Regions from separate parts of the Marisediminitalea sp. genome, predicted to be linked through region 2. Evidence: predicted binding sites of a transcription regulator. Region 2 holds the regulator's gene; each other region holds the start of a gene.

Region 1 (8,086 bases), on a different contig from region 2:
AGCTTGTCCATGTCGATAATGTCGTTGAAGATATTCCCCAGCGTAATGGCGCTGGCGTATATCGTACTCACCCAACCCCACTGCTCCTGAGTCAACTCGGTGTCACGTAACATACGGCTAAGGCCAACAATACCGTTGAGCGGGGTTCTTAATTCATGGCTAATGGTGGCAATAAAGCGGGTCTTGTCGTTACTGGCCTTGGCAGCTGCGTTTTCAGCCTGCTTACGCTCGGTCATGTCACGCCCAAACGCCAATAGCCCCAACCGATTACCATCTTGATCAAAGAACGGGACTTTGCGCATTTCAAAGTAACGACGGCGACCATCGGCAAAGCGTAACCAGAGTTCCTCGGTAATACTGGCGTTAGCTTCCAGCACCTCGTGATCGCTGGCCACCACCTGACGGGCTAAATCTTCTTCGTAAACGTCGTGAGGCGTTAATCCCAGCAATTGCTTCTCAGTCTTGCCAGTCATCTGCTCGGCAACCCGGTTACAGCCTGCAAAGCGACCTTCTTCATTGCGATAATAAATTAAGTCGGGAGAGGCATCGATAATCGACCGCAACAGCGTTGATAAATGACGGGCCTGGGCTTCTTGCTCTGACTTGTCCTGAATTTCTTTTTCCAGTTCTTTAAAGACAGTTTCACGCTCTTCCTGAGCATGCTTGCGCTGCTCAATTTCGTGATTCAGCTGACGGATATTGTTTTGCAGCTCGCGGTTCAGGAACACATCTTCTTCCCGAAGGTGCTCTAACTGGCTCACGACTTCTTTCAGATTAGTGCGAGAACTCTCAAGCTGTTTTACCAGCTCACTAAAGAAGTAGAGCACCCAGGGGGCAGATAACATGGTGAGGATCACAGCGCTGATAAAGTCATCGGGCTCAACCTCACTGCCGAGACTGAGTCGAATAACGTATGACCCACCTACGGTAAATCCCAACGTTAAAATCACAAACAACACACTGAGCTTAATAGTGCCAAAACGCTGCACAAACTGTGCGAATCGAATGGCCCATGAATCGTTGGGCGTTTCCTGATGCATAACAATACTATACCGAAATAATTTGCAGCCATCCTATCAGACCTTGCCGGACAGGAAAATAACTCAGGGAAGCGAAGGCAAAACGAAAACATTACAATTTTCTAAAAACAGGGTAAAATAGCGTCAATAAATCGTTGATTGCCGTTCGCGCGTCAAAAATTACCCAACTCCATGCCTACCGCGCAAACAGGATAAAGATTCAAACGCAATCATGCTATTTGGGTATTTACCCACCATAGATGACTATTTATGCAACTTAAGTTTAATTAGACTGGCCATATTCGCAGCTAACTCAGCCTCATTTCAAAAAAAATATGCGTTTTTTTATTGGCACCAATTGAGCATAAATTGCTGAAAATTAATAAGAATAAAGATGGTATACGATTTCAGCTGTGCTATCGCTCACATTCCGATTGATTTTAATCGGCAATGCCGGTATGTTGTACGGCCCGCTAGGCAATAGTGCATAAAAATGCGGTACACGACTGGTATCCACAATAATAATTAACGACAAACCCAGCGCAGACTGATTTTTCTTTTATTTTCAGTCACTAAACAACGCGTTGTAACGCAGCTGTGAGGCCGACTCTGGTCACAAAACACAGCGCATACCTTGCCCAGTCAAAGGTTGAAGGAGTTAAGAGATGAGTTTATATAATCCCAACGATTCACGGGATAACTGTGGATTCGGTTTGATTGCCCACACAACAGGCGAAGCCAGCCACACACTGGTAACAACTGCTATTGAAGGCCTTGATCGCATGCAACACCGTGGCGGTATCGCTGCTGACGGTAAAACAGGCGACGGCTGCGGCTTATTATTACAAAAGCCGGATGCGTTTTTCCAACACGTTGCAGAGCAACACGGTTGGAAGCTCAGCAAAAAATACGCAGTTGGTATGATTTTCCTCAATCAGGACGAGACATTAGCGCAAGCAGCGCGTGACGTATTAAACGAAGAGCTGGAAAAAGAGACTCTGACCGTAGTGGGCTGGCGCGAAGTGCCGGTAAACCACGACGTGCTGGGCGAACTGGCTCTGACCGGCGTGCCGCAAATCGAACAAGTTTTCGTAAATGCGCCGGCAGGCTGGCGTAAGCGCGACCTTGAACGCCGCCTTTATATGGTGCGTCGCCGTGCTGAAAAACGTCTGGAACAAGACAGCGAATTTTACGTTGCCTGTTTATCTGGTCTGGTAACTATTTATAAAGGCCTGGTCATGCCTCGTGACCTGCCGGCCTTTTATAAAGACCTGGCCGACGAGAAGCTGAAAAGCGCCATCTGCGTATTCCACCAACGCTTCTCTACCAACACGTTACCTAAATGGCCATTGGCACAACCATTCCGCTTCCTGGCGCACAACGGTGAAATCAATACGATTAAAGGTAACCGTGACTGGGCCATGGCGCGTACCGGTAAGTTTGCTACGCCACTGATCCCTGATTTGAAAGAAGCAGCCCCATTCGTAAATACAGAAGGGTCTGACTCCTCATCACTTGATAACATGCTGGAACTGTTCCTGGCTGGCGGTATGGATTTATTCCGCGCCATGCGTTTACTGGTTCCACCAGCCTATCAGAACAACGACACCATGGATCCTAAACTGCGTGCATTCTACGAGTTTAACTCAATGCACATGGAACCTTGGGATGGTCCTGCGGGTATCGTAATGACCAACGGTCGTCACGTAGCCTGTAACCTGGACCGTAACGGTTTACGTCCAGCTCGTTACGTCGTCACCAAAAACGGATTTATTACCCTGGCTTCAGAAGTGGGTATCTGGGATTACGAACCAGAAGACGTACTGGAAAAAGGCCGTGTTGGCCCGGGTGAAATGCTTGCTGTAGATACCTACACAGGTAAAATCTGGCGCTCAACTGAAATCGACGATGATCTGAAAGAACGTCACCCTTACCATGAGTGGCTGGAAAAACACATCCGTCGTTTAACGCCTATCGAAAAACTGGATGCATCGCTAATCGGTCAGCGCGTCTTTGACGACGACACCATGGCGGTCTATCACAAGCTGTTCAACTACAGCTACGAAGAAATTCATCAGGTTATCAAAGTACTGGGTAAAGACGGTCAGGAAGCCGTTGGTTCAATGGGTGACGATACCCCAATGGCCGTGCTGTCTTCAAAACACCGTACCCTGTATGACTATTTTCGTCAGCAGTTTGCTCAGGTAACCAACCCGCCTATCGATCCATTGCGTGAAAACCACGTTATGTCTCTGGCGACTTGCGTTGGCCGTGAGCAAAACGTATTCAGCGAAACCAGTGGTTACGCTGACCGCGTCCTGTTTGAATCACCGGTACTAATGTATACCGACCTTAAACAGCTGCGTGAATTTAACCCTGAAAACTACTACTCAGAGATCATCGACCTGCAATACACTGCAGAAGAAGGCCTGAAGAAAGCCATCGAGCGTATCTGTAATGAAGTAGAGTACCTGGTTAAACAAAAACGTGCGGCCTTTGTGATCCTGTCAGATCGCAACATCAAGCCAAACCGTTTACCTATTCCTGCTGCCATGGCGACCGGTGCAGTTCACCGTCGTTTAGTTGACAACCAACTGCGCTGTGACGCGAACATTGTAGTAGAAACGGCATCTGCCCGTGACCCGCATCACTTTGCTGTGTTGATTGGCTTAGGCGCAACGGCGATTTATCCGTTCCTGGCCTATGAGACCATTGAACAGCTATGTGAAAAAGGTGACCTGGACATTTCAGCCATGCAAGCCATGCTGAACTACCGCAAAGGCATCAACAAAGGCCTTTACAAGATCATGTCCAAAATGGGTATCAGCACCGTGGCCAGCTACCGTAGCTCGAAACTGTTCGAGGCCATCGGTATCAGCCAGGAAGTCATGGAGCTGTGCTTCAAGGGTGTCACCTCACGCCTTGAAGGTGCCAACTTCGATGATTTCCAACAAGACGTTATTAACCTGTCACGCATTGCCTGGTTAAAACGGAAGAAAATCTCACACGGTGGTTTGCTGAAATACGTACACGATGGTGAATACCACGCCTACAACCCGGATGTAGTGAAAACGCTGCAGACGGCTGTTGTTACGGGTAAATACGAAGATTATCAGGAATATGCAAAACTGGTAAACGAGCGTTCACCGTCGCATTTACGCGATTTGATGAAGCTGAACCCGGCTAACCAACCTATCGATATCAGCGAAGTTGAGCCTGCGGAAAACCTATTCCCACGTTTCGACACTGCGGCGATGTCAATTGGTGCATTAAGCCCGGAGGCGCACGAAGCCCTGGCCATCGCAATGAACCGGTTAGGCGGACAGTCTAACTCAGGTGAAGGTGGCGAAGATCCTAAGCGCTTCAACACAGAGAAGAACTCTAAAATTAAACAGGTGGCATCGGGTCGTTTCGGTGTAACACCACATTACCTGGTTAACGCTAGCGTAATTCAGATTAAAGTTGCCCAGGGTGCGAAGCCTGGTGAAGGTGGTCAGTTACCGGGTGACAAAGTCAATAAGTATATCGCGCAGCTGCGTTTCTCGGTGCCGGGTGTAACTCTGATCTCGCCACCGCCGCACCACGACATATACTCTATTGAAGATTTAGCTCAGTTGATCTTCGATCTGAAACAAGTGAACCCAACCGCACTTATTTCAGTGAAGCTTGTATCTGAGCCCGGTGTAGGCACCATTGCAACGGGTGTTGCTAAAGCCTATGCCGACCTTATCACGGTTTCTGGCTACGACGGCGGAACAGGTGCAAGCCCGTTAACGTCAGTAAAATACGCCGGAAGTCCGTTTGAGTTAGGTCTGTCTGAAACACAGCAAGCGTTAGTCGAAAATGGTCTGCGCCACAAAGTACGGGTACAAACCGACGGCGGATTGAAGACCGGTCTGGACGTAATTAAGGCAGCTATAATGGGTGCAGAAAGCTTCGGCTTTGGTACTGGCCCAATGGTTGCACTTGGCTGTAAATACCTGCGTATTTGTCACCTGAACAACTGTGCAACCGGTGTTGCAACGCAGGACGAAAAACTGCGTAGCGACCACTTTATTGGCTTGCCAGAAATGGTAATGAACTACTTTAAGTTTGTTGCGCAGGAAGTGCGTGAAATCATGGCCAGCATGGGCGTGCGTAAGTTCGATGAACTGATCGGCCGCACTGAGCTGTTGTCATTGGTTGACGGTATTACTGCAAAACAGAATCGCTTGGACTTGTCCCCTATTCTGGCGAAGCCAGTGGCGGGTGAACACACGCGTCTGTTCTGTTCAGAAACCACCAATGCGCCACTGGATAAAGGTGTATTGAACGCAAAAATGCTGAAAGACGCCAAAGAAGCCGTTATTAAGGGCTGTGGTATTAACCTGAGCTACCCAATCCGCAACACTGACCGCTCTGTAGGTGCCTTGTTGTCTGGTGAGATTGCCAAACATTACGGCAACCACGACATGGAAGAAATGCCTATCACTGTAACCTTTAAAGGGACAGCGGGTCAGAGCTTTGGTGTGTGGAATGCCGGCGGCCTGAACATGTATATCGAAGGTGATGCCAACGATTACGTGGGTAAAGGCATGACAGGCGGTAAGCTGGTTATTCACCCACCGCGTAATGCGGAATTCAACACTCACGAAAGTGCCATCATGGGTAACACCTGTTTGTATGGTGCAACTGGCGGTAAGCTGTTTGCAGCGGGCCGTGCCGGTGAGCGTTTTGGTGTTCGTAACTCTGGCGCGATTGCCGTTGTGGAAGGCGTTGGTGACAACGGCTGTGAATACATGACCGGTGGTATCGTTGCGGTGCTGGGTCCGGTAGGCGTTAACTTCGGCGCAGGTATGACAGGTGGTTTTGCTTACCTGTACGACGAAGGTGATCTGGATCGCCGCGTTAACCCTGAGCTGGTAGAAGTGCTGTCGATTGACGACAAAGTTATTCTTGCCGAGCACCTGCGTGGCTTGATCAACCAGCATTATGAAGAAACCGGCAGCCAGTTCTCGTTGAGCCTGCTGCATGACTTTGCCAGCACCTTGTCGAAGTTCAAACTGGTTAAACCGAAGACCAGCGATGTGAAAAACCTGTTGGGCCATATTAGTCGTTCCAGCGCAGAACTGCGCATTCAGGCGCAATAGTGAGGTGAGAAGATAATGGCTAAGAATGTTTATCAGTTTGTTGATGTAGAAAGAATTGATCCGCCTAAAAAGCCCATTGTGGAGCGTAAAACCGGATTTGCTGAAATCTATCATCCACTTACCTCTTCGCAAGCGGAAGGCCAGGCCGACCGCTGCCTGGACTGCGGTAACCCATACTGTGAGTGGAAGTGTCCGGTACACAACTACATTCCACAGTGGCTGGCACTGGCTAACGAAGGCAAGATCATGGAAGCGGCTGAGTTGTCGCACAAAACCAATAGCTTGCCTGAAGTCTGTGGTCGCGTTTGTCCGCAGGACCGTCTGTGTGAAGGGTCATGTACCCTGAACGATGAGTTCGGCGCAGTGACCATCGGGTCTATCGAAAAGTACATTACCGATACCGCCTTTAAAATGGGCTGGCGTCCGGATATGTCAGGCGTTACCTGGACAGACAAAAAAGTCGCTATCGTAGGTGCGGGTCCTGCTGGCCTTGCGTGTGCAGATATCCTGGTACGTAACGGTGTTAAGCCAGTGGTGTTCGACAAGTACGAAGAAATCGGCGGCCTGCTGACCTTCGGTATTCCGTCGTTTAAACTGGAAAAAGACGTGATTAAACTGCGTCGCGAGATCTTTACTGAAATGGGTGTTGAGTTCGTACTGAACACCGAAATCGGTAAAGACATTGCGTTCCAGCAGTTATTGGACGACTACGATGCCGTCTTCCTGGGTATGGGTACATACAAGTACATGAAAGGCGGATTCGAACACGAATCAGCGCCTGGCGTATACGATGCCCTGCCATTCCTGGTCTCTAACACGAACCGTGTAATGGGACTGGAAAAAGACGCGGCTGACTTCATCGACATGAAAGGCAAGAAAGTGGTCGTACTCGGTGGTGGTGATACCACCATGGACTGCGTACGTACCTCTATTCGCCAGGACGCGGCAAGCGTAACTTGTGCATACCGTCGTGACGAAGCCAGCATGCCTGGTTCACGCCGCGAAGTGGTTAACGCCAAAGAAGAAGGTGTTCAGTTCGAGTTTAACGTCATGCCGTTAGACATCGCCGTTGACGAAGCGGGCAATACCACGGGTGTTAAACTGGTTCGCACGGAAATGGGCGCACCGGATGCACAGGGTCGTCGTAGCCCGGTTGTGGTTGAAGGTTCAGAGTTTGTACTGGAAGCCGACGCTGTGATTATTGCATTTGGTTTCCAACCTAGCCCAGCGCCTTGGTTTGGCGATTTCGGTATCATCCTTGATGAAAAAGGCCGTGTTCGCGCACCTGCCAACGGTAAGTTTGCTTACCAGACATCTAACCCGAAAATCTTCGCCGGCGGCGACATGGTTCGTGGTAGTGATCTGGTTGTAACCGCGATTGACGAAGGCCGTAAAGCGGCTGACGGCATCATGGACTACATCGGCGTATAACTCAGTCCACAAGCTATAAAATCAAAACGGAGCCTGAAGGCTCCGTTTTTGTTTATTACTCTGTGCTTTTGCTGCTTTTAATGTACATCACTTTCATCAAAATCAGTGATATCAACACGACAATTGACGAGATACCTAACACCGGTGCGAGGGCGTCATCGCCAGCAATACCACCATACAAGCAGTACAGCCCGATGATCAATAAGGCGGTACCTGCCTGATGCAACCAGTACTGCGCAATGGCAAGTTTTGAATTACCGTCGGTTAACCACAATTTATGCATCATCGCGTAAATCATACTGACGACAAACCCCAGCAACATAATGTGTGCGTGGGTGACTAGCTGACCGTGGTTTTTCGTTGCGGCCATGTGAATACCCAGCAGTAATCCGAGCAATGCATAGCCCAATCCTGTTAAAACGTATTTTCTGTCCATGTGTTTTGCCTGTTTTTATTTTTTAGTCGCAACAAAGCCCGCAATGCACTCTGTACGTCACGGGCTGGCTC
Region 2 (13,367 bases):
AGAATACCGATGCGTTTTCCCAGCAGGTACTCTTTATTAAGGCGGGGTTTTTCCCTTAATGCAATAAAATAGGCACTGTAGTCGGGATGTGCTGCTATATCGTCATAGTGATAAATCTGGTCGGCACCAAACGCCAGTACTACGTTACTTTTTACCAGTGTAAGTTCCGGTACCCCATGGTTGATATACCGGAATGTGTCAAAGTCATTGCGGCCAATCGTGATATTTACATTACCAAACTGACGCTGAACTACTTTATTGCCACACAATAATGGCAGCGCCATTTCTGCAATGGAACTCTCGGTTAAGTACACATTGAACGTTTCCTTATTACCTGAAAGCGGCGTTTCGCACGAGAGTTGGCTGGCTGTTTGAGGCGGAATTGCCGGTGAAGACTGAAAATTCTGAATAAAACCAACCAGCGCGCAGCATATAAAAATGAGCACGACCAATGTGGTCCTAATTGTTCTATTCAGTCGTATTGGGTGCAAAAGAATTTTCGCTTAGTTTTACTTATTGGACCAATTTGACCAGTTAACGTTATTTATTGCAACAAATAAGTTTACTTTAAAAGATTAATTTACTGTTTTTATTGGGATTTGTATAAATAACTTTGAATTGGCTTAACCGCTGTTTATTCGTTGTGGTTGTGCGAAAAATATACCCGGGCTTGTGAGCAGGGCCGAGGGTTCCTATAAGCTCAGTAAAACTTTGACCGTTTGTTCAGGAAAAAATAAAAATACTAAGCGTTGTCAGTTCATTATGAAATGCAACCGGAACAGATTTGTCATATTGCTGAAACAATAATAATGAACAATCTCGGCCCGATTTACGCTTTTACGGATAACTTAAAATCACTGTCGTTTTACTGACAGTGAGAAAAACAAATTGGCTTTACACGTAGACCGCCGTAACCAACAGTAGTTCCGGAGATGCGGGTAAAGACAGACGCCTAATGAATATATAATGCATGGGAAACACACTAATGATGACAAAATCTAAGTTAAATCGCGTCGCGATAGCGGTAGCGATGTCTGTTGGTTTGTCGACTGCGGCTATGGCGCAGGAGACATCATCAGGTATCACTGGTAGCGTAGTTGGCCCTCAGGGTGCTCCAGCTGCGGGAACAGTAATCACCGTTAAGCACGTTCCAACTGGAAGTGTTAAAACTATCACTGTAAATGCAGACGGTCAGTTCAGCCTGTCTGGTTTGCGTGTTGGTGGTCCATACGAAATCACAATGGACTCTGACAAGTTCGAAGACGCTACTATTACCGACGTATATTTGTCACTGAGCGAGCCTCTGAACCTGAGCAAGTTCCAACTGGCTTCTCAATCAGATGTTGAGCGTATCGAAGTAACAGCTTCTCAAATCGCTTCTATCGCGTTTGGTCAGAAAGGGCCTTCTTCAAACTTCAGCCTTGAAGACCTGCAAAATGCGCCTGCGATTAACCGTGACATCAAAGACCTGGTTCGTGCCGATCCGCGTGTATATATCGATGAAACGTTCTCTGATGGTATCCAGTGTGCTGGTGCATCGCCTCGTTTTAACAGCTTAACGCTGGACGGTATGCGTTTGAACGACAACTTCGGTCTGAACTCAAACGGTTACCCAACTGAAAGTATTCCTTTCTCTTACGATGCAATCGAACAGGTTGCAGTTGAATTAGCGCCTTTTGACGTTGAGTACGGCGGTTTTACGGCGTGTAACATTAATGCTGTAACAAAGTCAGGTAGTAACGAAGTCCACGGTTCTGCTTTCTACGATTTCACGTCAGATTCTCTAAAAGGCGATTCAATCGAAGGTAATGACATCGACAACGGTAACTACACTGAAAAACGTTATGGTTTCACCGTCGGTCTTCCACTGATCAGCGATAAGCTTTTCTTATTCGGTGCCTACGAGAAGAAAGAAGGTGTTCGTTTACACGAATATGCAGGTTTATCTCGTGTAACTGAAGCAGACTTAGCAGAAATTGTTAGAATTTCTAAAGAAGTGTATGGTTACGATCCAGGTGGCTTTAAAGGCTCTTCGCCGATCGAAGACGAAAAACTATTGTTGAAAGTTGATTGGAACATCAACGAAGATCATCGTGCAGCATTTACTTATAACTGGAACGACGGATATACAATTTCTGAATCAGATACAGGCACATCTCGTCTTTCTTTCGATGGTCACTTCTACGAGCGTGGTGCAGAAATAGAAACCATTACAGCATCATTGTATTCTGATTGGACGCCTGACTTTTCAACAGAATTGCGTATCGGTAAAACAACTCTTGATAATCGTCAGAATTCTGTTGATGCAGACACTGGTTTCGGTGAAGTGCAAATTAGCGCTGGTAGTACAACTGTTTATTTAGGACCAGATGACTCTAGACAGGCAAACGATCTGAACTGGGATAACCTGACGTTCAAATTTGCAGGTACTTACCTGTTAGGTGATCACACTATTACTGCAGGTATTGAATACGAAGACTTAGATGTATTCAACTTGTTTATGCAGCATCGAATTGGTGAGTACCGCTTCGGTTCAATTGCTAACTTTGAAGCAGGCACGCCATTCTCAATTGATTATAACAATGCTGCCGGTACCAATGATCCAAATGACGTAGCGGCAAGCTTTAGTTTCCAGACCACTACGTTATATCTACAGGATGATTTCTATGTAAACGATGATCTTACCCTGTTATTAGGTTTGCGATATGACAAGTGGTCATCTGATGATCGCCCGAACTACAACTCTGCATTTGAAGAAGAGTACGGGTTTGCAAACACTGCAAACCTGGACGGGAAAGATTTATGGCAACCGCGCGTAGGCTTTAACTATGTGCTATCTGATGATATGGAACTACACGGTGGTTTCGGCTTGTACTCCGGCGGTAATCCTAACGTTTGGGTATCAAATGCATACTCTAACGACGGTGTTACTCAGGTATTTGCAGATGAGCGAGATATTCCTGGATGGTCTAGCGGCTCAACCAGTATCTTTGACCTTGACAGAGTCGGTGGTGGTGCACCAATCGTAGCTCCTCCTCAGGCTTTGTTTGATTATGTTGCAGATTATCCAACAGACGGTTCTGCTCGATTTGTTGTAGCCATGGACCCGGATTTTGAAATTCCAACTGAGTGGAAATATGCATTGGGCTTAACCTATCTGGCACCCGGTGATTACCTGGTACAAGCGGACATTCTTTATACAGATAAGAAAGACGCAGCTACCTACATCGAGCCGTCACGAGTAGAAGTGGGTACTGGTCCTGATGGACGTCCAGTTTATGAAGGTTCTAATAACACCTTCCTCTTAACTAACGTTAAAGGTGATTCAGGCGATGCAACTACGTTGTCACTGGCAGTGTCAAAAGAGTATGACTTTGGTCTGGATGTAAGTGTTGCTTATGCTTACAACGACTCTACCGACGTTAACCCAATGACCAGCTCTGTAGCAGGTTCTAACTATGCAAACTTTGCAACCAGCGATCCAAACAATCCTGGTGCGGCAACGTCTAACTACAACATCCCGCACCGTTTCACGCTGCGTGTTGGCTACAAGCATGAGTTTATCGACGGCTACGCAACGCGTTTCAACGTATTTGCCTCTGCTAACGAAGGTCGTGGTATGAGCTACACGTTTGGTGATGTACCGCGTCTGGATGATGACGGTGAAATCGAATATGTTGATGTTCTGGATCAGTTCTACGGCGATGACGATACAGGCGGTGGTCGCCACTTATTGTATGTTCCAACCGTTGACGATGCTAAAGTTGTATATGCAGATGGTTTTGATTTAGAAGCATTTAATGCCTTTATTGCTTCAGAAGGCCTGAGCCGTGGCAAGATCGCTGGTCGCAACGCGACTAATGGCGACTGGTGGACAAAAGTTGATGTTCGCATCAGTCAGGAACTGCCAGCTTTTGCTGAAGGTCACCGTGCTTCTGCGTTCTTCGTCATCGAAAACCTGGGCAATCTGCTGAACGATGACTGGGGTGTTCTGAAACAAGGTAACTTTGTTTCTGAGTCTGTTGTCGGTGCTAGCATTAATGACGATGGTCAGTATGTTTATGAGGAATTTTTCGGTGCAGATCAACGAGAAAGCTACTCAACTGCTGCTTCACTGTGGGAAATCCGCGTAGGTATTAACTACCGTTTCTAAGTGATTAGCACTTAACATTAAAAAACCCCGCTTATGCGGGGTTTTTTGTTTTAAGCTTAATTTGGCATGACTGGCAATCGGTCCGTTGTCTGACGCGCTAGAATCAAACGTTCTCGAACAAGTCTTCTACGCGTTGTCGTAAATCTTCAATTTTGGTGACATCCGCGGGCGCGATAAAAATCGTGTCATCACCTGCTATGGTGCCCAATACACCGTCCTTTTTACTTAATGAGTCCAGTAGGCGTGCAATGAGTTGTGCTGCGCCAGGGCTGGTTCGAATAATCACCATAACATTGTTATGCACAATATCTAACACCAGTTGCTTCAGCGGACTTTTAGCCGTAGGCATACCTAATTCAGGGGGTAAGCAATACACCATGTCACCACGCGCGTTGCGTGTTCGTACCGCACCAAACTTGCTGAGCATTCGCGATATTTTACTTTGGCTGATATTGCTAAAGCCCTGATGCTTCAATCCGTCGACAATTTCGCCCTGCGAGCCGTAACTTTCGGCTTTCAGAATCTCTTTGAATGCTTTAATGAGTTCTTCTTGTTTTTGACTAGCCATATTCACCTGTCGTTAAATCATTACAATTACTGGCGTCTGAATTATTTTTCGGCTTGCCAGTTAGCTTGGTGTATACTCTTGCAGGCGAATTTGCTTTGCCGCTCATCTGCGCTGTCGCCTGATACAATTTTAACCTTGTATAGTGCCACAACGCGCATGAAATTACAAATAAAATGCATATTTATGCAGTTATTTTGAATATAACTCTGAGATTCACCCAATCTTCTTCCATAAGACCAATAGGTGATTGAGTTTTTTGTCGACATGAATTAGTGTGTCGAGCCGTTATTAAACGTGATTCTTTCCATAGGAGAAATGGTATGAAAGTAGCCGTGTTAGGTGCTGCCGGTGGTATTGGTCAGGCGCTGTCATTATTGTTAAAAACACAATTGCCAGCAGGTTCTGAACTGTCTTTGTACGACGTTGCGCCAGTTGTTCCTGGTGTTGCTGTTGATTTAAGCCACATCCCAACTGCAGTAAAAGTAACCGGTCACGGTAAAGACGACCTGGCGGAAGCACTGACTGGTTGTGACATCGTGCTGATCCCAGCTGGCGTACCTCGTAAGCCTGGTATGGATCGTTCAGACCTGTTTAATATCAATGCTGGTATCGTTAAAGCTTTGGTTGAAGGCATCGCAGACAACTGCCCTGATGCATGTACTTGTATCATCACAAACCCTGTGAACACCACAGTAGCGATTGCTGCTGAAACGTTGAAAGCCAAAGGCGTATACAACAAGAACAAACTGTTCGGTGTGACTACGCTTGACGTTATCCGTGCAGAAACGTTTGTTGCTGACCTGAAAGGTCTTGATCCAGCGAACACGCACGTGCCTGTAATCGGTGGTCACTCTGGTACGACTATTCTGCCTCTGCTGTCTCAGGTGGAAGGCGTTGAATTCTCTGACGACGAAGTTGCTTCACTGACTACACGTATCCAGAACGCGGGTACCGAAGTTGTTGAAGCCAAGGCGGGTGGCGGTTCTGCTACATTGTCTATGGGTCAGGCTGCTGCACGCTTCTGTCTGTCTCTGGTTGCTGCTATGCAAGGTGACAACGTGGTTGAGTACACTTACGTACAAACCGACGACAGCGACGACGCTGCATTCTTCTCTCACCCAGTGCGTTTAGGTGCGAACGGTGTTGAAGAAATCCTGCCTTACGGCGAGCTGAGTGCTTTCGAACAGAAAGCAAAAGACGACATGCTGGAAGGTCTGCGTGGCGATATCAAAATTGGTGTTGAGTTCGTAAACGGTTAATTGCCGACTCGAAATCTTATCCATTAAAAAAGCCGGCGATGCCGGCTTTTTTGTGTCTTATGGCCAGGTAAATGGCCTTCGAAACACAGGTTAACCTGTGTTTCGCATACCAATAGCAATACCGCTGATAGCAACCATCATGGCTTTGTCCAGATTCGCGTCGTGCTCATCTTCGTCTAACTGACGAATGCGCGACAGCAGCTCAATCTGCAGGTAATGCAGCGGTTCAAGATAAGCGGCGCGGATATTCATAGACTCACGACCCTGTGGGTCTGACTCCATAATGGTTTCCTGACCGTTAATCTCTAGCAGCAGTGCAATTGCTTCTTTCAGCTCGGCGCGAAGGGCTGCACCAAAGTGCTTAAGCTCTTCAGGTACCAGACGATCATCGTATTCTTCGCTTATCCGAGGGTCGGCTTTCTGGAATACCATGTCCAGCATAGACAAACGCGACTTAAAGAATGGCCAGTTTTCCAGCATTTCTTTCAGTGTTTCTTCGTTGCCTTCCTTGCGAACGGCATCAATGGCACGCATGCTGCCCAACCAGGCTGGCAGTACCAAACGTGTCTGGGCCCAGGCGAATATCCATGGAATAGCACGCAGGCTCTCAATTCCACCGGTAGGCTTACGTTTGGCAGGACGGCTGCCCAAAGGCAGTTTACCCAGTTCCTGTTCCGGCGTTGCTACGCGGAAATACGGCACGAATTCCGGATCCTGACGTACCACGCCACGATAGAAATCGCGGCCCTTAGCCGCCATTGCTTTCATCAGCTCACGCCATTCGTCTTTAGGCGCCGGCGGCGGGAACAACATGGCTTCAATGATTGCGCTGGTATAAATACCCAGGCTGCGCTTGGCTAGCAACGGCATACCAAACTTGTAACGGATCGTCTCACCTTGTTCAGTAACACGGAAACCACCGTCTAGTGAACCCGGAGGCTGAGAGTGGATAGCAGCGTGAGCCGGTAAGCCACCACGACCGATAGTACCGCCACGACCGTGGAACAGGGTCAGGGTAACGTCGAATTCTTCAGCAAGCGCAACCAGCGCTTCCTGAGACTCGTACTGAGCCCAACCTGCGGCAATGGCACCCGCGTCTTTAGCCGAGTCTGAGTAGCCAATCATGACAAACTGTTTGCCCTGAATATAACCGCGATACCAGTCTACGCTAAGCAATTTGCGCATAACGGTGGGTGAGTTGTTCAGGTCGTCCAGTGTTTCAAACAACGGGGCTACTGGCATGGGCCAGTCCACGCCCATTTCCTGCAACAGCAGTTGCACAGCCATGACGTCAGAGGCTTCGCTTGCCATTGAGATAATGTAAATACCAAAGCCATGGCGACTGTGGTTTGCAATCACCTTACAGGTATCCAGCACTTCCTGAACGTCTTCAGACGGTTGCCATGCGCGTGGGAACAGTGGGCGCTTAGAACTTAATTCACGCAGCAGGAATGCTTGCTTGTCAGCTTCGCTCCATTGACCGTAGTCGCCCAAACCCAGATAACGGGTGAGTTCTGCAAGTACGTCAGCGTGACGCTGTGAGTCCTGACGCACATCCAAACGCAACAGGTGAATGCCGAAGCACTTCACGCGGCGGATGGTGTCCAGCAGCATGCCGTTCGCGGTGGTTTCCAGACCACAATCACACAGTGACTGGTAGCACAGCATTAATGGCTCAAGCAACTCGTCGTTGTCCTGAATCCAGGTGCTTGCGTCGTAGGGACGGCCATTGAAGAAATCAGCAATGCCGTCGCGGGTATCGGCGCAGCGCTTCACCAGCGGGCGAAGGATGGCGCGATACGGCTCTAACTGCTCACCCGCACGTGCTTTTAATTCATCGTTACACAGGTTCATCGACAACTCGACCTGCAAGCGGTCAAGATCGATGGTTAACAACTTGGCTGCGCGGCGGCGAGCCAGCAACAGGACTTCTTCGGTAACCTTTGCAGTAACAAACGGGTTACCGTCACGGTCTCCACCCATCCACGAGCTAAAGTGAATAGGCGCCGCATCAATAGGTAATGCTACGTTGTAGTCTTGCTGCAGACGTTCGTCCAGGTCACGCAGGAACTCGGGAACGGCTTCCCACAGTGAGTTTTCGATTACCGAGAAACCCCAGCGGGCTTCGTCTACCGGCGTAGGACGTACAGAGCGAATTTCTTCTGTGTGCCATGCCTGACTGATCAAATCGGCAATACGCGTTTCCAAACGTTTGCGTTCGGTGTCAGTGAGTTGCTCGTGGTGAATGCTCTTTAAGCAAACCGCCAGCTCTTTATGCTTGTGGATAAGGGTGCGACGGAACACTTCGGTTGGGTGAGCGGTAAGTACCAGATCAATATCCAGTTTTGCTACGGCTTCCTCTACCTCTAAGGCTGACAGCTCAGCTTTGTCTAGGTGTTCAAACAGTGAGTCGATAGATGCTTCCACATCCAGACCCGCATTGTATTCCTGCTCTGCAATATTACCCAAATTCAGGAATTGTGCGAACGCTCTGGCAACAACCAGTAATTCGCTGTCTGACATGGTTTTGAAAGTTTCTTTCAGACTGCTTCCGCAATCTGTGTCACCCTGATACGACGCGCGGCCGTCGAGGCGAATCTTTTCAATTTTCTCTAACCAATCATTGCCCAATTGGGCCTTGATGGTTTCACCTAAAGTCTTTCCCAAATAACGAACAGTGTCTTTTAACTGTGCATCGTAATGTGATTGCATGGTGCCCTCCATATAACAATGCCGATCACATTACTGTTTCCCGGGTCGCTTGTCTAATGACATTTTGCAGTATAGGGCTGTTCCAGGCCTCATTCTGAAGCACTAAATCAAAGGCACGGGCAGGAAAGTTAAGGGTGTGTTACACTATCGGCCCAATTAAAACGAACGTGTTATAATTTTTCAGAATAATTCATGAATTGTTTAAATTTTGCGCGTTTTGTGTAATTTACTTACAGGAGTGACTGTGTCAGATCAATTTAAGACAGTAGAAACCCAAGCGAGCTACGGCATTGGTTTTCAAATGGGTCAGCAACTGCAATCGAATCCTTTTGAAGGCTTGGACCTGGATTCTGTTGTCGCTGGTTTAAAAGACGCGTTTACCGGTCAAGCACCGCAAGTAGACAATGACACCCTGCGCGACGCGTTCGGTGAAATTCATCAGCGTATGCAGGCTGCAAAAGCTGAACAGCATAAAGAGGCGATTGCTGAAGGCGAAAACTTCCTGGCTGAAAACGCCAAGCGCGACGGCGTAGTAACCACTGAGTCTGGTCTGCAGTACGAAGTACTGACTACTGGCGAAGGTGCGAAGCCTACTGCTGACAGCACTGTGCGTACGCATTACCACGGTACCTTAATCAACGGTTCAGTATTCGACAGCTCATACGACCGTGGCCAACCGGCTGAATTCCCGGTAGGTGGCGTAATTAAAGGCTGGACTGAAGCACTGCAGATGATGCCTGTTGGCTCAAAGTGGCGTTTATACGTGCCTCACAACCTGGCTTACGGTGAGCAAGGTGCGGGTGGCGCAATTGCCCCGTACAGCACGCTGGTGTTCGATGTTGAGTTGTTAGACATCCTGGGCTAAGCCTGAATGCCAAAGCCTGCCTTTTTAGGCGGGCTTTGTGTTTTTTTACTTCTTCCCGTTGTTATCGGTGCTATCTCCCTCAAACTGGCATCACTTATTCCTGAAAATTCTCCCTCAGACTGACCATAACCCATTGGCAAAGCAGCTAAATAGCTTTAGTCTAGCCGTTTATTAACAAGTTTTTTTCAATTGCTGCGTTTTTATTCAATATGGCTTTCTCTTCTTCAAGACTCCCGTCTGTGATCCAGGCGTTGGATACACTCAGTCGCCGCGTATGTCAGGCGTGCAGTGCGCTGTCGCTGGTTATGGTTGTAGTTATGCTGGTTATTGTGGTGCTCAGGTACGGCTTTCAAATGGGCTGGATCGCGCTGCAGGAGTCAGTGACTTACCTGCATGCAGCCGTCTTCCTGTTGGCTTTAGGCTATACGCTGCAATGCGACGGTCATGTTCGGGTGGACGTATTCTACCGACGGTTCTCCCCGCGTAAGCAAGCAATGGTGAACTTTTGGGGCACGCTGTTGTTGCTAATCCCCGTTTGCGGCTTTTTGCTCTACTATGCGGTGCCTTACGCCTCGGACTCCTGGGCCTTGATGGAGACATCCAAAGAACCGGGTGGTCTGCCGCTGGTATTCGTACTGAAGTCTCTCATTCCATTGGGCATTGGTATTTTGCTGCTGCAAGGTGTGAGCGAACTGTGCCGCAGTTTTCTGAACTGGCGTTATAACACGGAGGTGCAATAACGATGGAGTGGATGGCGTTAGTTCTGTTTGCCTGCGTGTGCGGTGTGTTGTTATTTGGCTATCCGGTTGCACTAACGTTGGCCGGTGTATCCTTGATATTTGCGGGTATTGGTGCCTTGGTTGGCGGGTTTGATGCGTCATATCTTACTGCTATGCCCAATCGGTTATTCGGGATTGTCTCTAACGAGACGCTAATCGCGGTGCCGTTATTTGTGTTCATGGGCGTCATGTTGGAGAAGTCCAAAGTCGCCGAATCCCTGTTAGTCGCCATGGCGGCGCTACTGGGCAAGTATCGCAGTGGCATGGCGGTGTCTGTGGTGTTGGTTGGTATGTTGCTGGCAGCAAGTACCGGTATTGTTGGGGCGACGGTGGTTACCATGGGCTTGTTGTCTTTACCCTCTATGCTCAACCGGGGGTATTCTCCCGCGTTTGCCACCGGTGCTATTTGTGCCACTGGTACCCTTGGCCAAATCATTCCGCCATCTATCGCGCTGATATTATTGGGTGATGTACTCTCCAGTGCTTATCAAAAAGCACAGTTATCGATGGGCATTTTTTCACCGGACTCGGTATCGGTGGGAGATTTATTCGTCGGTGCCTTAGTACCGGGGCTGTTACTGGTGGTGCTGTATCTGATTTACGTCATGGTTGTAGGCGTGAAGTCAGGTAAGTCAGATGATGCCGCTATGAATATCGACGCAACCGCCACCGCGTCCGCTACTGAAGAGCCGGAACAGAGCTTGTTTTCGGCGCTGGTCCCCCCGTTGTTGCTTATTATTGTTGTGTTGGGGTCAATACTGGCAGGGTTTGCAACGCCAACAGAAGCCGCAGGTGTTGGTGCAAGTGGTGCCTTATTATTGGCTGCTTTTAAGAAGCAATTGTCTCTTGCGCAGTTAAAAGTGGTGACCATGGATACTACGCGCATGACTGCCATGGTGTTCATGATCCTAATCGGCGCTTCTGTATTTTCACTGGTGTTCCGTGGATTCGGTGGTGAAGAACTGATTCATGGCTTCTTAACAGAACTGCCCGGCGGCGTGTTTGGGGCCATGCTGGTGGTAATGCTGGTAGTGTTTGCATTGGGCTTTATACTGGACTTCATTGAGATCACGTTTGTGGTAGTGCCCATTGTTGCCCCGGTTTTACTCGCCATGGGTATTGATCCGGTGTGGTTAGGCATTATGCTGGCGCTTAATCTGCAGACTTCGTTTTTAACACCGCCATTTGGCTTCGCGCTGTTTTACCTGCGTGGCGTAGCGCCGCCTACCATACTAACGTCTGATATCTATCGCGGTGTTGTGCCCTTCATCATTATTCAGATTGTGCTATTAATAGGATTAGCCATTTGGCCTGAGCTGGCCACCTGGTTGCCTGAAACGCTCTACAGCTAAGGATACAATAATGAAAAAAATGCTATTGGCAGTAATGGGACTGGGTATGGCTTTAGGCCTGAGTGGTTGCCAGGACAATACTCAATCAAATACAACCGCAGCGCAGGCTGCGCCACAACAAACCTATGAATGGAAACTAGTGACTTCCTGGCCGAAGAATTTTCCCGGCTTAGGACAAGCGCCGGAAACCTTTGCCGAGTATGTCAACGAGATGTCGGGCGGCAGATTAACCGTAAAAGTGTTTGGTGCCGGTGAACTGGTACCCGGATTTGAAGTGTTTGATGCCGTTGCCCAGGGTACAGCACAAATGGGCCACGCTGGCGCGTACTACTGGAAAGGTAAAATGCCTGCGGCACCGATTTTTTCAGCGATCCCATTTGGTATGAATGCCCAGGAAATGAACGGTTGGCTGCACTATGGCGGTGGTTTGAAGCTCTGGCAGGATTTGTACAAGCCATTCGGCGTTGTGCCCTTTGCCGGCGGTAACACCGGTGTGCAGATGGCGGGCTGGTTTAAGAAAGAAATCAACAGCCTCGACGATTTTCAGGGCTTAAAAATGCGTATTCCGGGTCTGGGAGGCGAAGTGCTCAAAGCAGTTGGCGGCATTCCGGTAACCCTGACCGGTGGCGAAATATTTACGTCTTTACAAACCGGTGCTATTGACGCGACTGAGTGGGTTGGCCCGTACAATGATTTGGCGTTTGGGTTGTTCCGTGCTGCCGATTATTACTACACCAGTGGCTGGCATGAGCCGGGCACACAGCTGGAATTCCTGGTAAACGAGCAAGCGCTCAACAGCTTACCCGCAGATCTACAGGCTATTGTGAAAGTAGCCATGCGTGCCGCGAATCAGGATATGCTGGATGAGTATACTGCACGAAACAATGCCGCTATGAACAAGTTGGTCAATGAACACGGTGTAACGGTACGTGAGTTACCCCAGGATGTGATTGACGCGCTTCGCGAAGCGTCTGCCCAGGTCATGGCGCAGCAAGCTGAAGCAGACCCAGATTTTAAACGCATCTACGACGCCTACCAGTCTTTCTTCGCTGGCGCGAAAACCTTCCACGGTATGTCAGAACAAGCGTATTACAACAATCGTTAAACTGATTGTGTGATAAGCCGGGTGATAGCTGCTCAGAGTTGTTATCATCCGGTGGTTTATTACAATACGCGCTCAAATTATAAAGGATAGTGTGACTATGGTTATTCAGCCCAAAATACGTGGCTTTATTTGTACAAATGCGCATCCAGTGGGTTGTGCAGCAGTTGTGTCAGAACAAATTGATTATATTCAAGGGCTTGGCGATTTAGGCGACGGGCCTAAAAAGGTACTGGTTCTGGGTTGTTCTACCGGCTACGGACTGGCTTCGCGTATTACTTCGGCGTTTGGCTATGGCGCAGCAACACTGGGCGTCTGTTTTGAAAAGGCCCCGACAGAACGCAAAACCGGCACAGCAGGTTGGTACAATACCGCTGCGTTCCATCATAAAGCGAAAGCGGCAGATCTGTATGCAGAAACCTTAAACGGTGATGCATTCTCTGCAGCTATGAAGCAGGAAGTGATTGACAAAATTAAAGCCGATTTAGGTCAGGTCGACCTGGTAATCTATAGTCTGGCCGCCCCGCGTCGTACTGATCCAGTTACCGGTGAAGTGTATAAGTCTACGCTCAAACCA
Region 3 (8,802 bases), on a different contig from region 2:
TACCACCCGGGTTCACTATGAATGTATGGGCCATTCCGGTAGAGCGTGCCTATAACCCCAATGCGAAGAAAATGGCGGAGCTCATTCAGAATTACCTGGCGGAAATCGAAGTAAACGTGAACATTGTGAGCTACGACTGGACCACATTCAGACGCTTGCTAAGAGAAGGCAATCACGATTCAGTATTAATTGGCTGGTCTGCTGACAATGGCGACCCGGATAACTTCTATCGGCCGCTGCTAAGTTGCGATGCGATCCCTTCCGGCACCAATCGCGCACGTTGGTGTGAGCCTGCCTACGATGAAATTCTCGACAAGGCGCTGCAAACCGAAGACATTGAAGTGCGAAAAGCGCTATATTTGCAAGCTAATCAATTAATTTTTGAAAAACTTCCACTGGTGCCTATTGCGCATGCATACCGCTATCAGGCCTACCGGAAAGAACTCAATGGCATGATCATCAATCCATTCGGTGGCGTTCGACTTGGCGGGGTAACCAAACCCCGTGATTAATATCCTACTGCGCTACACTATTTTGTTTGTGCTGACATTGCTGGCTTTGTCAGCATTGTCTTTTACATTGATATACCTGTTCCCTGCAGAGCCGATCATCAATCTCACTGGTATCACCCCGCAGAATAGTATTCAACACGATGCCCTTGTTCGCCAATACCGGCTGGACAGTGCCTATTTAATTCAGTTTTGGCACTACCTGGAGCAGCTATTCAGCGGCAACTGGGGCTACAGCCTGATCTCGGGTCAACCACTCAAGGAAGAAGTACTTACCGCGCTCCCCGCTACCGTAGAACTTAGTACATACGCGATGATGATTGTGATAATGGTGGGTATTCCCATTGGCTGTTATAGCGGTTTACGCGCCTACACGAATGCCGATTTCACCATTAACTCGCTCAGCGTCACCGTCTATTCGGTACCGGTATTTTGGCTTGCCGTGTTGTTTATACTGACGTTTAGTCTGCAATTTGGCTGGTTGCCTTTATCTGGCAGACTGAACTTATTGTTCGATATACCCAGCCAGACCGGCTTTTTGTTCATTGATATTCTGCTTGCAGATGACGTTGATACCTCTCTAGCCATGCGTGATGCATTCTTGCATCTGATTCTGCCGACGTTGTCGATAGCCTGTATTTCAACTGCAGCGATTATTCGTATCACCCGTCGCTCTATTATTGATGTACTCAATAAGCCCTATATCACAGCAGCTAAAGCGCGCGGACTATCAAATCGCCAAATATTTTTCCGGCACGTACTGCGCAACGCGCTGCTGCCCATATTGCCGCTCATGGCCATGCAGATCACAACCCTGATCACGAACGCTATGATTGTAGAAACCTTGTTTTCCTGGCCAGGTATTGGCAACTGGCTTATTCAGGCAATTTATCAGCGTGATTATTCAGCACTGCGGATTGGCATGCTGGCGGTATCGACTCTGGTAGTCATTATTACCATTTCGATAGATTTGTTTAACCGGTTAATTGACCCCAGCAGGGAAAAATTCGAAAGTGTCACGATTTAGTCTCTACGAAGATGAAATTCGCCCGTCACCGTGGCAGCACACATGGCGCGAGTTTAAATCCAGTCACGTAGCTCTGGTGGGGTTAGCGATTCTGCTGCTGTTTGTCTTCTTTGCATTCTTCGCTCCGTTGGTTACGCCCTATGATCCCTTGTTCCAGAATACGGAGTCCATTTTAGTGGCTCCAAGCTGGCACCCGAATGGTTCGATTACCCATCTGTTTGGCACAGATGCACTGGGCCGGGATTTATTTTCACGGATTATGTATGGCTGCCGGGTAACCTTTGGTACCAGTCTACTGGTGGTCATCATTGCCATGGCGGTGGGCGTGTCTATAGGTACCATTGCAGGCATGTTAAGCGGAGTGCGATCAAGCGTCGTCAATCACTTACTGGATGCGTTAATGGCCATCCCTACCCTGCTGATTGCCATTATCATCGTAGGCATTTTAGGCAGTGGTCTGGTCAACAGTATGTGGGCCATCACACTGGCGCTTATCCCGCAGTTTATTCATCACACCCGTACCTTTGTGCGCGCCGAAATGAAAAAAGACTACATTCAGGCGTCGACATTGGACGGCGCAAATCGCCTGCAGATTTTTTACTATTCAATTTTACCCAACATGATTGAAATGCTGGTCGTGCAAGGCACCCTGGCCTTGTCTATTGCCGTTATTGATATAAGCGCCCTGGGCTTCCTGAATTTAGGCGCACAGCCGCCATTACCCGAGCTTGGCGCTATTCTGGCAGCAGGTCTGGATGTCGGGTATTTGTCGCCGTGGAATATTGCCATTCCGGGGATCGCCATATTCCTGATGGTACTGTCGATCACCGTGGTAGGTGATGGCCTTCGTTCAGCATTGAGAAAAAGGGTAAATCGCTAATGCCATTGTTAGACATTAAAAACCTTACCCTTGAAATCAATACCGGCTCCCAGTCCATTAAAGCGCTGGATAAAATTAACTTAACGGTGAACTCCGGCGAAATTCGCGCGCTGGTTGGCGAATCGGGTTCAGGGAAAAGCCTGATTGTACAAGCCATCGCTGGTGCTACACCCGGCAACTGGCATCTTACCGCCGACCGCATGAGTTGGAACGGTGAAAACTTGTTGTCGATGTCTGTTGAGCAACGCCGTCAGGTATTGCGCAAAGACATCGGCGTGGTGTTTCAACACGCCATTGCCTCGCTCGACCCTTCCGTGACGTTGGGAGAACAGCTTGAGGAAGCCGTACCGGATGAATTAATTGAAGGTAAGTGGTTCTGGCAACGCGCTCAACAACGGCGCAGGGAAGTCATTAGTACCGTGCACAAAGTCGGAATAAAAGATCACAACCACTACCTGCGTGCTTATCCCCACCAAATTCCAACCGATATCGGGCAAAAGCTGATGCTGGCCATGGCGTTGGTGAATCAGCCTAAAATGCTGATAGCCGATGACCCGACCCGAGGCATGGAAACCACCACCAAGGTACAGGTACTGAAATTGCTCTCGCGGTTGAACCAAACACGCTCACTTGGCATTTTATTCGTCAGCCACGACCTGCTGGCGATTGCCAGTATGTCGCATACCATGACGGTATTGTATTGCGGGCAAACCGTTGAGTCCGGCAAAATGAAACACATACGCAAGCGTCCATTGCATCCTTATACCAAGGCGCTGTTAGACAGCGCACCCAGTTTCAGCAAAGATTTGCCGCCCAAATCCCAGTTGCCCACACTGGCGGGGACGATCCCAACGCTACAACACTTGCCTATTGGCTGTCGTTTAGGGCCGCGCTGTCCAAGAGCACAGCGCGCCTGCGTGAACGTTCCGGCAGTGCGTAAAATCCACGATCACAGTTACAGCTGCCACTTCCCGCTGCATATGGAGAAATTATGAAGCAGGTATTGGATGTCAGTGGCCTGACGTTCAGGCACAGCAGTAAAAAGCGTTGGTTGAAGAAACCTGAGATTTTTTCGCTAGGCCCAATTGATATGCAGGTAACCAAAGGCGAAACCATTGCAATCATTGGCCAGAACCGCTCGGGGAAATCACTGCTGGCAAAAATGCTGGCCGGCGCGGTAGAGCCTGATGAGGGTAATATTCACCTCATGGAAGAGAAGTACTGGTCTGTTCGACATCGCGCAGCGCGCAAAAATGCCGATATCACCGGTATTCGTATGATCTTTCAACATAGCAGCGAGTCCATGAACCCTGGCATTACCGTTGGCCAGATACTCGATGAACCTCTGCGTTTGAATACGGGCCTGTCAGAAGCTGAACGCAAGGCCCTGATTGCCGATACCCTGGTGAAGGTAGGGTTACTGCGTGAGCACATCTACTTTTACCGGCATATGCTGTCTGACGGACAGCAACAACGTGTCGCCCTGGCCCGTGCCATTCTGCCAGAGCCCAAAGTATTAATTGCCGATGAGCCATTCGCAGCATTGGACCCGACGATACGATCACAAACCGTAAACCTGATCTTAAAGCTGCAACAAGAAATGGGGTTGGCTTTTATATTTATTTCTCACAACCTGGGAATCGTTCGACATATCGCCGACCGAGTGATTGTGATGGATGGTGGTCAGATTATAGAGAGTGGAAAAACAGAGACCATCTTTCGATGGCCTCAGCATGAAACAACCAAAAAACTGGTGTTGTCTTATCAGTCACTGATCCCGCAGCAAACGCTGCGGTGATCAGCGGTTAATCGACTAGCCTACCAGCGCAAGCAAAACACCGGCAGCTACGGCAGAACCCAGTACCCCGGCTACATTCGGGCCCATCGCATGCATCAACAGGAAGTTGTGCTGGTTTGCTTCCAGACCGACTTTATTCACTACCCGCGCAGCCATTGGCACAGCAGATACACCGGCAGCGCCAATTAATGGGTTAATAGAACCGCCTGTTAAGCGGCTCATCAATTTCGCCATTAATACCCCAGCCGCCGTACCGATACCGAACGCAACCGCACCCAGTCCTAAAATACCTAAGGTTTCTACCGTCAGGAATTTATCGGCAGACAGTTTGGAACCAACCGCCAGGCCCAGGAAGATAGTCACTATGTTGATCAGCTCGTTTTGCGCGGTTTTGCTTAAACGGTCAACCACACCACATTCTTTCATAAGGTTACCGAAGCAAAACATGCCCACCAAAGGCGTAGCCGACGGCAGGAACAAAATGGTCAGCAGCAGTACGCCCAATGGGAACAGGGTTTTCTCTTTCTTACTGACATGACGCAATTGCGCCATTTCAATTTTGCGCTCTTCCGGCGTCGTTAACGCTTTCATGATTGGCGGCTGAATAATTGGCACCAGCGCCATGTAAGAATACGCTGCTACCGCAATTGCCCCCAGTAAATCGGGTGAAAGGCGCGAAGCCAGGAAAATAGCTGTCGGACCATCCGCCCCACCAATAATGGCAATCGCAGAGGCATCTTTAAGGGTAAAGTCGAACCCCGGAATGAAATTCAGCGCAATCGCACCAAACAAGGTGGCAAAAATACCGAATTGCGCGGCTGCACCGAGTAATAACATCTTGGGGTTTGCGATTAACGCACCGAAGTCAGTCATTGCCCCTACGCCCATAAAAATGAGCAAAGGGAAGACGCCTGAGTGAATACCTACCTCATAGATGTAGTACAACAATCCGCCCGGATCGGTAAAACCTGCCAGTGGGATGTTGGTCAGAATGGCACCAAAGCCAATAGGAAATAACAGTAAAGGTTCAAAACCACGCACAATGGCCAGGTAAAGCAATAATGCACCTACCGCCATCATAACCACCTGCCCCAGCTCAAAATGCGCCAGCGCAGTGCTATTCCATAAAATTGCTAACTGTTCCATGGCGTTACCCTAACTCGATTAGCGGCTGGCCGTTGGTAACGCTGTCGCCTTCTTTCACCAGGACGGCAGACACAGTGCCATCGAAGGCACTACGGATTTCGGTTTCCATTTTCATGGCTTCCAGAATAATGACCACATCGCCATTACTCACCTGATCGCCAGGGCCTACCAGTACTTTAAACACGTTACCGGCTAACGGTGCATTGATTGCCTGACCACCTGCCGATGGTGCTGGCGCAGCAGCTTGTGCTGGTGCAGCAGAAGCAACCGGCGTAATCGCCCCCAACTGGCCAGACGCAGCTACTTCCACGCTATACACTTTGCCGTCGACACGAACGTCATAACTGCTCGGCGCATCTGCGCTTGCAGTGGCTGCAGGAGCAGCAGGCGCTGCGGCTGTTTGTTCAGAAGGAGCCGGCTCAAAGGCATCCGGATTACCGCGGTTTTCCAGGAACTTAAGGCCAATTTGAGGGAACAATGCATACGTCAGTACGTCGTCAATTTTTTGCTCCGCCAAGGTAATTGACTTCTCCGATGCCAGTGAATCCAGTTCTGTTTCCAGTTTTTCCAGTTCAGGGTCGATCAGATCAGCCGGGCGACACGTAATGGCTTCACCGCCATCCAATACGCGCTGTTGTAGTTCTGCGTTTACTGGCGCCGCTGTGGCACCGTACTCACCTTTCAACACGCCAGCGGTTTCTTTGGTAATGCTCTTGTAGCGCTCACCGGTCAGTACGTTCAGTACTGATTGGGTGCCAACAATCTGTGATGTGGGTGTTACCAGCGGAATAAAGCCTAAATCTTCACGAACGCGCGGGATTTCTAACAGTACGTCGTCGAACTTTTCTTCTGCGCCCTGCTCTTTCAGCTGATTTTCCATGTTTGTCAGCATACCACCCGGTACCTGAGCAAGCAGGATACGGGCGTCCACGCCTTTCAGGCTACCTTCAAACTTCGCGTATTTTTTGCGAACTTCACGGAAATAAGCAGCAATTTCGCTTAAATCAGGCAATGACAATCCGGTATCACGCTCAGTGCCTTCCAGAATAGACACCATCGTTTCGGTCGCAGAGTGACCATAGGTCATGCTCATCGACGAAATCGCGGTGTCGAGGATATCAATGCCGGCATCAATGGCTTTCTGGTAAGTGGCCGTACTCAAACCTGTGGTTGCGTGACACTGCATGGCAATCGGTACATCTACCGTTTGCTTAAGTTGCGTTATGAGCGTTTCACACTCGTAAGGCTTTAACAGGCCAGCCATGTCTTTAATGCAGATGGAGTGTACACCCATGTCTTCGAGTTGCTTGGCCATGTCCAGCCACAACTGCAGGTTGTGTACCGGGCTTACGGTATACGAAATCGTTCCCTGGGCATGAGCACCACAGTTGACTGCAGCTTTTACTGCCGTTTCCAGGTTACGAACGTCGTTCATTGCATCGAAAATACGGAATACGTCTACACCGTTGTCGTGCGCGCGCTCAACAAAACGCGTTACCACGTCGTCGGCATAATGGCGATAGCCCAGCAGGTTTTGGCCACGCAGTAACATTTGCTGCGGTGTATTTGGCATGGCCTGCTTCAACAAGCGAATACGCTCCCAGGGATCTTCACCCAGATAACGAATACAGGCATCAAACGTTGCCCCACCCCAGGACTCAATTGACCAGTATCCGGCCTTATCCAGTTTTTCAGCGATTGGCAGCATATCCTCTATGCGCATTCTGGTGGCGAGCAGGGATTGGTGTGCATCCCGAAGCACCAGTTCGGTAATGGCCAGTGGCTTTGACATGTGAGCTCCTAAAGTGTGTTAACGGTTAGCTTGACGGTGTGCATGTACGGCAGCAGTAATAGCAGCAACGATATTTTTATCTTCATTTGCCTGTGCTGGACGTGCAGCCTTTGACGACGCTCTCGTTGGCGCCTGAGGCTCCTGGCCTGGAAAGCGTTCACAGAACGCCTTCAGAAGGTTCACCGCCGCGATCAATATGGTAAGAAATACGAACACGAAGCCCATCCCTACCATGAGTAAGGTAGCAGCTTCGAACAATAAATCGTTTATAGATTGTGCGGACATAGTTTTTCCCGGCCAAAATTTTGGAAACGAATAAGTACCATGTCGGTATATAAAACACAATACAAACACCCGTTTGAATTGCATAAAAAATCAATATAGGCGTTTTAACTGCAATAATTATTCGTTTTTGTGAATAATATATTCATTTGGTGATGGGTCCCATAGATTTGATGAATATATCAAACCAACTAAAAACGGTGCTCACTACCACCCACCATAATATTATTTAAATTTATACATCCCATAAACAACAATGATAAATAGTGCTTTAGCACTATTTATCATCCCACTCGAAGACATCATTCACGCTAACGTCAAATACCCGTGCAATGCGAAACGCCGTTTCCAGCGAGGGCGAGTAGCGCCGTTGCTCGATGGCCGCCACGGTTTGACGTGTTACCCCTACGGCTTCCCCCAATTGGGATTGCGTCATCTCTCCATGTGCTTCTCTGAGCGCTTTTATTGAATTCGTGATCGGTAACTGCTTTGCCATTAAATAATCGCGCTCCGGTGCAATACAATGCGATATACGTAATCGACAATGGCTGCTAATGCCATACTGCCCAGCACCATATAAAACAGCATGTCTCCGTTGTTCCAATGCAGATAGTGCGACATCGACACAACAGCGCCTACCCCCATGATCCAACCCGACGTATAGCCAGCCTTCCGCTCAATATGTATTTCCCGTTCATCGGCTGGTGTTGATGCCTGTTTGGGCGAACAGATACTGATCACAACCTGCCCAGCCACCACAATGACGACCAATACCAGAGTGTATGAAGAAATCAATCCAATAGACGGTGACACTAAGCCACCCGCCGCAACTGATGCTTCATACACGGACCACCCGCACATAATAGATATTACTGTTAGTGCCAGCGCCATGACCCACGCTGATTTTTCCTGAAATGACATTTTGTTCACCCATGTTAACTATTTTTAACATGGTTAGTATTTACTCAGCTCAGTTTGATGTCAAAAATTTTTAACATAGCAATTGTTAGTGAATGTGTCGGAGTTGATATATCAGAGTGTAGCCAGGTGAATAATAACGGTACTGATCCAGGTCAGTATGCGGCGCTTAAATTGTCTCGCAGAGAAGCTTGTTATGGCACGGCATCATGCCCAACGTCTTATTAGTTTAAACGGGGAAAAGGGTGTGAGTTATGAAATTGATATTTACGTTTAGGCCTGTAGCGCAAACCAAGGCGCTGCGTGGCAAACTGAGAATGGCGTGAGTTAAATACTAGAAAGTGTGTAGCAATGTAATCAGGTCATTTGCGAAGTAATATACTCAGCCCGTTCTGACGCAGGCCAAAAACAAAAAAGCCCGTTCGCATTGAACGGGCTTTCGTAATGTGG

Evidence for each region. The regulator ArgR, encoded in region 2, controls arginine synthesis, uptake and breakdown. The targets are predictions, from matches to a motif close to ANTGAATANNTATTCANT.
Region 1: gltB (glutamate synthase large subunit) is a predicted target of ArgR. The motif match lies at 1,502-1,519, and genes of this name have one in related genera.
Region 3: AC4MRN_RS13565 (OadG family protein) is a predicted target of ArgR. The motif match lies at 7,515-7,532, and genes of this name have one in related genera.

What each region holds. Positions count from the first base shown of each region.
Region 1 is NZ_CFIDRX010000172.1:248-8,333, forward strand. Features, by position in the region: partial or broken gene AC4MRN_RS17070 (PAS domain-containing protein) at 1-1,040, opposite strand, end outside; gene gltB (glutamate synthase large subunit) at 1,685-6,148, shown strand; gene AC4MRN_RS17080 (FAD-dependent oxidoreductase) at 6,164-7,579, shown strand; gene AC4MRN_RS17085 (TonB-dependent receptor) at 7,635-8,015, opposite strand.
Region 2 is NZ_CFIDRX010000022.1:12,587-25,953, forward strand. Features, by position in the region: gene AC4MRN_RS04975 (type 2 periplasmic-binding domain-containing protein) at 1-446, opposite strand, end outside; gene AC4MRN_RS04980 (TonB-dependent receptor) at 986-4,153, shown strand; gene argR (transcriptional regulator ArgR) at 4,257-4,721, opposite strand; gene mdh (malate dehydrogenase) at 5,042-5,980, shown strand; gene ppc (phosphoenolpyruvate carboxylase) at 6,071-8,692, opposite strand; gene bamJ (BamJ family beta-barrel-assembly machinery protein) at 8,937-9,557, shown strand; gene AC4MRN_RS05005 (TRAP transporter small permease subunit) at 9,797-10,297, shown strand; gene AC4MRN_RS05010 (TRAP transporter large permease) at 10,300-11,688, shown strand; gene AC4MRN_RS05015 (TRAP transporter substrate-binding protein) at 11,699-12,793, shown strand; gene fabV (enoyl-ACP reductase FabV) at 12,891-13,367, shown strand, end outside.
Region 3 is NZ_CFIDRX010000107.1:49-8,850, reverse strand. Features, by position in the region: gene AC4MRN_RS13600 (ABC transporter substrate-binding protein) at 1-512, shown strand, start outside; gene AC4MRN_RS13595 (ABC transporter permease) at 505-1,536, shown strand; gene AC4MRN_RS13590 (ABC transporter permease subunit) at 1,523-2,416, shown strand; gene AC4MRN_RS13585 (peptide ABC transporter ATP-binding protein) at 2,416-3,411, shown strand; gene AC4MRN_RS13580 (ATP-binding cassette domain-containing protein) at 3,408-4,214, shown strand; gene AC4MRN_RS13575 (sodium ion-translocating decarboxylase subunit beta) at 4,230-5,360, opposite strand; gene oadA (sodium-extruding oxaloacetate decarboxylase subunit alpha) at 5,365-7,152, opposite strand; gene AC4MRN_RS13565 (OadG family protein) at 7,171-7,437, opposite strand; gene AC4MRN_RS13560 (helix-turn-helix transcriptional regulator) at 7,712-7,930, opposite strand; gene AC4MRN_RS13555 (hypothetical protein) at 7,930-8,355, opposite strand.